Regions from separate parts of the Streptomyces sp. NPDC059785 genome, predicted to be linked through region 1. Evidence: predicted binding sites of a transcription regulator. Region 1 holds the regulator's gene; the other holds the start of a gene.
The links. The regulator HrcA, encoded in region 1, represses chaperone genes, less so after heat shock. The targets are predictions, from matches to a motif close to TTNGCACTCNGNNNNNCNGAGTGCNAA.
Positions count from the first base shown of each region.

Region 2: a site for HrcA is predicted at 2,440-2,466, ahead of groES (co-chaperone GroES). Genes of this name have one in related genera too.

Region 1 is NZ_JBHWHV010000017.1:116,949-121,358, forward strand. Features, by position in the region: gene ACFV6E_RS16000 (nitronate monooxygenase) at 1-748, opposite strand, end outside; gene dnaJ (molecular chaperone DnaJ) at 860-1,996, opposite strand; gene hrcA (heat-inducible transcriptional repressor HrcA) at 1,997-3,013, opposite strand; gene ACFV6E_RS16015 (MBL fold metallo-hydrolase) at 3,205-3,942, shown strand; gene ACFV6E_RS16020 (DUF3097 domain-containing protein) at 3,987-4,410, shown strand, end outside.
Region 2 is NZ_JBHWHV010000085.1:300-4,709, reverse strand. Features, by position in the region: gene ACFV6E_RS39095 (methyltransferase domain-containing protein) at 1-251, opposite strand, end outside; gene ACFV6E_RS39090 (polysaccharide deacetylase family protein) at 342-1,352, shown strand; gene ACFV6E_RS39085 (polysaccharide deacetylase family protein) at 1,672-2,409, shown strand; gene groES (co-chaperone GroES) at 2,611-2,919, shown strand; gene groL (chaperonin GroEL) at 3,038-4,410, shown strand, end outside.

The DNA.
Region 1 (4,410 bases):
GGGCGGCACCCGATTCCGGGGTGGCGAGGAAGGCCGTGCCGAGCTGGGCGGCGCTCGCGCCCGCCGCGAGCACCGCGGCGATCTGGCTGCCGCGCATGATGCCGCCGGCCGCGATCAGCGGGAGATGGACGGTCTCGCGGGTACGGGCGAGCAGGGCAAGCAGTCCGAGTCCGGCGCCGTCGGTCTCGACGCTGTCGCGGTGGGTGCCCTGGTGGCCGCCCGCCTCGACGCCCTGCATGATCACCGCGTCGGCGCCCGCCTGCTGCACGGCCAGCGCCTCCTCGGGCGTGGTCGCGGCCACCATCGTCGTGGTGCCGACGCGGGCCAGCGCGGCGAGGACGTCGGGCGCCGGGCAGCCGAAGTGGAAGGAGACCACCGGCACCGGGTTGTCCAGCAGGACGGCGAGCTTGACCTCGTAGCCGTCGTCGCGGCCGCTGTCGGGGTCGCCCAGCTCGGTCCCGTACCAGGCGGCCTCTCCGGCGAGCTGGTGGGCGTAGACGCCGACGGCCGACGGGTCGGCCAGATCGGGCTGCGGCATGAAGAGGTTCACGCCGAACGGGCCGGACGTGAGCCCGCGGAGCTGCTTGATCTCCTGGTACATGCCGTCGGCGGTCTTGTACCCGGCGGCGAGGAATCCGAGGCCGCCGGCGTCGGACACGGCGGCGGCGAGCTGCGGCACCGAGACGCCGCCCGCCATGGGGGCCTGCACGATCGGATACCGGAGGAGACCGGTCAGCGCGGAGGACATGACGGCATGTTGTCACGTCCTGGGGACAAGTCCGAATCCGCCCTTCCGCCCGGCAGCGGCCGCGCGGAACGGCGGTCCCCGGCCGCTGTCCGCGGCCGGGGAGGGCGTCCGTCAGCGGCCGTTGAAGGCGTCCTTGAGGCGGGAGAACAGGCCCTGCTGGCCCGGCTGGAACTGCCCCGTGGGCCGCTCCTCGCCGCGCAGCTGCGCCAGCTCGCGCAGCAGCCGCTCCTGCTCCGGTTCGAGCTTGGTCGGCGTGGTCACCTCGACGTGCACGATGAGGTCGCCGCGGCCGCCGCCGCGCAGATGCGTGATGCCCCGGCCGTGCAGCGGGATCGACTGCCCGGACTGGGTGCCGGGCCGGATGTCGACCTCTTCGAGGCCGTCGAGGGTCTCCAGCGGCACCTTCGTGCCGAGCGCCGCCGCGGTCATCGGGATGGTGACCGTGCAGTGCAGGTCGTCGCCGCGGCGCTGGAAGGTCGCGTGCGGCAGCTCGTGGATCTCGACGTAGAGGTCACCTGCCGGGCCGCCGCCGGGGCCGACCTCGCCCTCGCCCGCGAGCTGGATCCGCGTGCCGTTGTCCACACCGGCCGGGATCTTCACGGTCAGGGTCCGGCGGGAGCGTACGCGCCCGTCGCCCGCGCACTCCGGGCACGGGGTCGGCACGACCGTCCCGAAGCCCTGGCACTGCGGGCAGGGCCGGGACGTCATGACCTGGCCCAGGAAGGACCGCGTCACCTGCGACACCTCGCCGCGGCCGCGGCACATGTCACAGGTCTGCGCGGTGGTACCGGGCGCGGCGCCCTCGCCGTTGCACGTGGTGCAGACGACGGCGGTGTCGACCTGGATGTCCTTGGTCGTGCCGAAGGCGGCCTCGTCGAGGTCGATCTCCAGCCGGATCATCGCGTCCTGGCCGCGGCGCGTGCGCGAGCGCGGCCCGCGCTGCGACGCCGTCCCGAAGAACGCGTCCATGATGTCCGAGAAGTTGCCGAAGCCGCCGGCGCCGAAGCCGCCCGCGCCCTGGCCGCCGCTCTGCGAGAGCGGGTCGCCGCCGAGGTCGTAGACCTGCTTCTTCTGCGGGTCCGACAGGACCTCGTAGGCGGCGTTGATCTCCTTGAAGCGCTCCTGCGTCTTCGGATCGGGATTCACGTCCGGGTGCAGCTCGCGCGCGAGCCTCCGGAACGCCTTCTTGATCTCGTCCTGGGACGCGTCGCGGCGCACGCCGAGTACGGCGTAGTAGTCCGTGGCCACCTACGACTCCGCCAGGATCTGTCCGACGTACCGTGCCACTGCGCGTACCGCTCCCATCGTTCCCGGGTAATCCATGCGGGTCGGTCCGACCACGCCGAGTTTGGCCACTGCCTCGCCGCCCGAACCGTAGCCGACCGAGACCACGGATGTGGAGTTGAGTCCCTCATAGGCGTTCTCGTGACCGATCCGTACGGTCATGCCCGAATCCCCCGCCTCGCCGAGGAGTTTGAGGAGAACGACCTGTTCCTCCAGGGCTTCGAGGACGGGCCGGATGGTGAGGGGAAAGTCATGCCCGAAGCGGGTGAGATTGGCGGTGCCGCCGATCATCAGCCGCTCCTCGGTCTCCTCCACCAGCGTTTCGAGGAGGGTGGAGAGCACCGTCGAGACCGTGCCGCGGTCCTCCGCCTCGAAGGCCTCCGGCAGGTCCTGCACCAGCGGCGGGACGTCCGCGAAGCGGCGGCCCGCGACCCTGCTGTTCAGCCGCGCCCGCAGGTCCGCGAGCGAGGCCTCCCCGAACGGGGCCGGACAGTCGATCATGCGCTGCTCGACCCGCCCGGTGTCCGTGATGAGGACCAGCATCACCCGCGCCGGGGCGAGCGACAGCAGCTCCACGTGACGCACGGTCGACCGGGTCAGCGACGGGTACTGCACCACCGCGACCTGCCGGGTGAGCTGCGCGAGCAGCCGCACCGTACGGCCCACCACGTCGTCGAGGTCGACGGCGCCGTCGAGGAAGTTCTGGATGGCCCGGCGCTCGGGCGCCGTCATCGGCTTCACGCCGGCGAGCTTGTCGACGAACAGCCGGTAGCCCTTGTCCGTGGGGATGCGCCCGGCGCTGGTGTGCGGCTGCGCGATGAACCCCTCGTCCTCCAGGGCCGCCATGTCGTTGCGCACCGTCGCCGGGGAGACGCCGAGGCTGTGCCGCTCGGTGAGGGCCTTGGAACCGACCGGCTCCTCGGTCCCGACGTAGTCCTGGACGATGGCGCGCAGCACCTCGAGCCTGCGTTCACTGAGCATCGCGCACACCTCCAAGATCGCTCCGCGTCCTTCACCCTGGCACTCAGCGCACGGGAGTGCCAGCTTCCCCGGCCCAGTGTACGGCCGTGAGGTACGGCCCCGGCAAGGGCGGGCCCGCCCGCCGTGACGAGGTGCACCGACCTGTCCTGCGATGTCCTGCCGTCGCGCGTCCCCGCCGTTAGCGTCATGGCATGAAGGTGACTTGGGAAGAGCCCGCGTGGCAGGAACTCGCGCCGGCGGTCGGCCGGACCCGCCTGCCCGTCTGGGACTGCACGACCGGACTCGTGGTCGGCGACGGCGCCGCGCTGCTGGTCGACACCGGTTCGAGCCTGGCCGAGGGGGCCGCGCTGCGGGCGGCGGCGGGCCGGCTGCTCGGCCCCGCGGGGCGTGTGACGCACATCGCGCTCACGCACCCCCACTTCGACCACGTCTTCGGCACGGCGGCGTTCGCCGGGGCGGAGGTGTTCGCGGCGGTGGGCATGCCCGCGCTGCTGGCGGCGGACCGCGAGGGACTGCGCGCGGACGCGGTGGCCCAGGGCCTGGACCCCGAGGCGGCGGACGAGGCGGCGGACCTCCTGGTCCTCCCCCACCACCAGGTCTCCGGCGAATGGACCCTGGACCTGGGCGGCGGCACCCGGGTCCTGCTGGCGAACGTGGGCCCCGGCCACACCGCCCACGACCTGGCGGTCCTGGTCCGGGGCGACGCCGGCTCCCCCGAGATCGTCTTCTGCGGCGACCTGGTCGAGGAGTCGGGCGAGCCGCAGGCGGGCCCGGACGCGGTGACCTCCCAGTGGCCCGCGGCCCTGGACCGGCTGCTCGCGCTGGGCGGCGAGGACGCGGTCTACGTGCCCGGCCACGGCGCGGCGGTGGACGCGGCGTTCGTCCGCGCGCAGCGGGACGCACTGGCGACCCGCTTCGGCGTGTCGTAGCGGTTACGAGGTATGCGGGCCCCCCTTCTCCTATCGTCATCCGAATGCGCCAGTACTCGCCGGACCTGACCCCTCCGTGGAAGAAGAACAAGCCCGTGCCCGAGGTCCCGGCGGACCCCGGTCTGGTGGTCGAGGACCCCGGCACCGGGTTCTGCGGTGCCGTGATCCGCTGCGAGGCGGGCACGGTGACCCTGGAGGACCGCTTCGGCAAACACCGGGTCTTCCCGCTCCAGCCCCGCGGCTTCCTCCTGGAGGGCCGTCCGGTCACCCTGGTCCGCCCCTCCGCCGCCGCGCCCGTACGGCCCACCCGGACCGCCTCCGGTTCGGTCGCCGTCCCCGGCGCCCGCGCCCGGGTGGCGCGCGCCGGGCGGATCTACGTGGAGGGCCGCCACGACGCCGAACTGGTCGAGCGGGTGTGGGGCGACGATCTGCGCATCGAGGGCGTCGTGGTCGAGTACCTGGAGGGCG
Region 2 (4,410 bases), on a different contig from region 1:
TCCGCGTCCGCGGGCCCGAACTTCGCCACCGCCCGCTGCCGCAGCCGCTCCTGCGCGAGCGCGGCGGTGACCAGGGGGGCGGGGTGCTCGCGGCGCAGCCGGGTGGCTACGGCCAGCTCCCGGTCCCGGGCGGTGCCGCGCACCTCGGTCAGGAGGGCCTGGCCTTCCGGCCTGCGGAGGGCGGCGAGCTGGCTGAGCTGGTCCGGCTGGTCCGGCTGGTCCGGCTGGTCGGGCTGGGCGTGATCGGTCACCGGCCCATTGTGGGCCAGTCGGTGGATGGTGCGCTTCCGGCGGCGCTGTCAGCGCCTTCCGGGGGCCCTGAGCTGCGAGGATCCGGCGCCATGCGACTGGTACGACAAAATGATGAGAACGGTGCGAAGTGGACGCGGTGGGGTGCTGTGTGCCGGTCCGCATCGTGCGGCGCCGTGCGCCGGGTGCGCCGGGTGCGGCGGGTGCGGCGGGTGCGCCGGTCCGCGCTGTGCCGGTTCCGGGGGGTTCTCGCCGTACTCGCCGTCTCCGCGCTCGCGGGCGGCTGCACCGCCACGGACACCGTGCGGCCCGCCTCCGGGCAGCAGCCGCTCCAGGCGCCGCCCGCCCGTGCGCTGGACGCGTACGCCGCCAAGCTGCGGGCCGCGCACGTCGCGCGGGTCGCCGCGGCCAGGCGCTGGGGGCTGGCGAAGGTGCCGCTGGTCGCGCCGCCCGCGCCCGACGAGAAGCCGGAGATCCACACGCGCGACGGCTTCGAGGTCGACGGGCAGGACGAGTTGCCGCCGGTCTTCACCACCGTCCCCACCAAGGACAAGGTCGTCTTCCTCACCATCGACGACGGTGCCGAGAAGGACCCCGAGTTCCTGCGGATGATGAGCGATCTGAAGATCCCGTACACCGCCTTCCTCACGCACTACATCGCCAAGGACGACTACGGCTACTTCCGGAAGATGCAGGCGGCGGGCGTCGGTCTGAACAACCACACGCTCCACCACCGTTATCTGCCCGCGCTCTCCTACAAGCGGCAGAAGCGCGAGATCTGCGGCATGCAGAAGATCATGCGCAAGGAGTTCGGCAAGCGTCCTACGCTCTTCCGGCCGCCCTACGGCAACTACAACGAGGACACCCTGCGCGCCGCCAAGTCCTGCGGCATCAAGGCGGCGCCGCTGTGGAACGAGGAGGTCTTCGTCGACCACTGGGAGTACCGCGAGTGGGACCGGTCGCTGCATCCGGGGGACATCGTCCTCACTCATTTCCGGGGGCGCGACCAGTGGCACGGCACCATGACCGACATGGTCCGCCGTTTCATGAAGAAGGTCACCGCCAAGGGGTATGCCGTGGCGCGTCTGGAGGATTACCTGTGAGGACGTCGTGCCGCCGGTGACCGTACGGGGGCGAGGGCGAGGGCGAGGGCGGGGGCGAGGGCGAGGGCGGGGGCGGGGGCGGGCGCGGGGCCTGGTCGCCGGGCTTCTCGTGGGCGTGCTGCTCGCCGTGGTCACCGGGTGTGCGCAGTCCGTCGATCCGATCGAGCGGCTGGGGCGGAAGGCGGCCCAGCGGGTCCGGCCCCAGCACGGGCCGGACGGGGGGCGCGGGCCCGGCGGGCGGCGCTCGCCGTGCCGGGGGTGGGTCGGGGCCGCGCCGGTACATCCGCCCGTCGCTCCCGCGGTCACCTCCGGGGTTCACATGGTCCCGTTGGTGTGCGACCACGTGATCGACGGGCATGTGATGTACCGGCACGGCCCCTTCCGCGCGCCGGCGGCCGCGGGTCGTGGGCACGACGGTGAACGACGGGCGGGGGATGGGCCTGCCTATCGTCGCTGGGGGCTCGATGCGCCCTTGGCCCCCGCCCCACCGCATGGGCGGCCGGCCCTCGGTGGCGGGCTGCCGCCTGTGGTCGATCGTGTGGTCACTCGTGACAGGGTCGTCTTTCTGACCTACGACGATGCCGCGGAGCGTGATCCGCGGTTCGTCGACATGGTTCGTGAGCTGCGGCTGCCGGTCAGCGTCTTTCTCACCGACGATGTGGTGGGGCCCGGTTACGGGCACTTCGCGCGGCTGCGGGCGTTCGGTGCGAGTCTGCAGAACCACACCCTCGATCACGTCGCCCTGCGCGGCCTGCCGTACGCCGGACAGCGCGCCGAGATCTGCGGTCAGCGGGACAAGCTCGGCGCGCGCTTCGGCGTCCGCTCCCGGCTCTTCCGGCCGCCCTATGGTCTCTACGACGCCACCACGCTGCGCGCCGCCGCCGACTGTGGGGTGTCGGCAGTGGTCCTCGGGCGGCGGCCGGGGGTGCGGGCGCCGCGGGCCGGGGACATTCTCATCGGCGGTGATGATCCGGATCTCGCGGGGGCGCTGACCCGGTTGTTGCGCCAGGTCCAGGAACAGGGGCTCACCCCGGCACGTCTGGAGGACTATCTCTGAGGGGCGCGTCAACGGCGCGCCGCGACTCAATTGGCACTCCGCTTGACCGAGTGCTAATCGCGGTCATAGTCTCAGGTCTGGCACTCCCCACTGGAGAGTGCCAACAGCGACGGGCAGGTCCGGCACCCGCGACGACGGATCGACCTGGTCGCCACCTCAGACAGTTAACCCCGTGAGATCTCCGAAGGGGGAGGTCGGATCGTGACGACCGCCAGCTCCAAGGTTGCCATCAAGCCGCTCGAGGACCGTGTTGTGGTCCAGCCGCTCGACGCCGAGCAGACCACGGCCTCTGGCCTGGTCATTCCGGACACTGCGAAGGAGAAGCCCCAGGAGGGCGTCGTCCTCGCCGTGGGCCCGGGCCGCTTCGAGGACGGTAACCGTCTTCCGCTCGACGTCGCCGTCGGCGACGTCGTGCTCTACAGCAAGTACGGCGGCACCGAGGTGAAGTACAACGGCGAGGAGTACCTCGTCCTCTCGGCTCGCGACGTCCTCGCGATCGTCGAGAAGTAATTCACCCAGTTCTGCTGATGCAGTGAACTGCGCCCCTGGCCCCCGCGACCTTTAATGACCCGGGCGCTGGGGGCGCGGTTTTTTCTCCCGAGTTTTCCGAGAGGGCTGAATCGCTCCCATGGCGAAGATCCTGAAGTTCGACGAGGACGCCCGTCGCGCCCTTGAGCGCGGCGTCAACAAGCTTGCCGACACGGTCAAGGTGACGATCGGCCCCAAGGGCCGCAACGTCGTCATCGACAAGAAGTTCGGCGCCCCCACCATCACCAACGACGGTGTGACCATCGCCCGCGAGGTCGAGGTCGACGACCCGTACGAGAACCTCGGCGCCCAGCTGGTGAAGGAGGTGGCGACCAAGACCAACGACATCGCGGGTGACGGTACGACCACCGCCACCGTGCTCGCCCAGGCGCTCGTCCGCGAGGGTCTGAAGAACGTCGCCGCCGGTGCGTCCCCGGCCCTGCTGAAGAAGGGCATCGACGCGGCCGTCGCTGCCGTGTCCGAGGACCTTCTCGCCACCGCCCGGCCGATCGACGAGAAGTCCGACATCGCCGCCGTCGCCGCGCTGTCCGCCCAGGACCCGCAGGTCGGCGAGCTGATCGCCGAGGCCATGGACAAGGTCGGCAAGGACGGTGTCATCACCGTCGAGGAGTCCAACACCTTCGGTCTGGAGCTGGACTTCACCGAGGGCATGGCCTTCGACAAGGGCTACCTGTCGCCGTACATGGTGTCCGACCAGGAGCGTATGGAGGCCGTCCTCGACGACCCGTACATCCTGATCCACCAGGGCAAGATCTCCTCCATCCAGGACCTGCTGCCGCTGCTGGAGAAGGTCATCCAGACCAACGCCTCCAAGCCGCTGCTGATCATCGCCGAGGACGTCGAGGGCGAGGCCCTGTCGACCCTGGTGGTCAACAAGATCCGCGGCACCTTCAACGCGGTGGCCGTCAAGGCGCCCGGCTTCGGTGACCGCCGCAAGGCCATGCTCGGCGACATCGCCACCCTCACCGGCGGCACCGTCATCGCCGAAGAGGTCGGCCTCAAGCTCGACCAGGTCGGCCTGGACGTGCTCGGCACCGCCCGCCGTGTCACCGTCACCAAGGACGACACCACGATCGTCGACGGCGCCGGCAACTCCGAGGACGTCGTCGGCCGCGTCAACCAGATCAAGGCCGAGATCGAGGCCACGGACTCCGACTGGGACCGCGAGAAGCTCCAGGAGCGCCTCGCGAAGCTGGCCGGCGGCGTGTGCGTGATCAAGGTCGGCGCCGCCACCGAGGTGGAGCTGAAGGAGAAGAAGCACCGTCTGGAGGACGCCATCTCCGCGACCCGCGCCGCGGTCGAGGAGGGCATCGTCTCCGGTGGTGGCTCCGCGCTCGTCCACGCCGTGAAGGTCCTCGAGGACAACCTCGGCCGCACCGGCGACGAGGCCACGGGTGTCGCGGTCGTCCGCAAGGCCGCCGTCGAGCCGCTGCGCTGGATCGCCGAGAACGC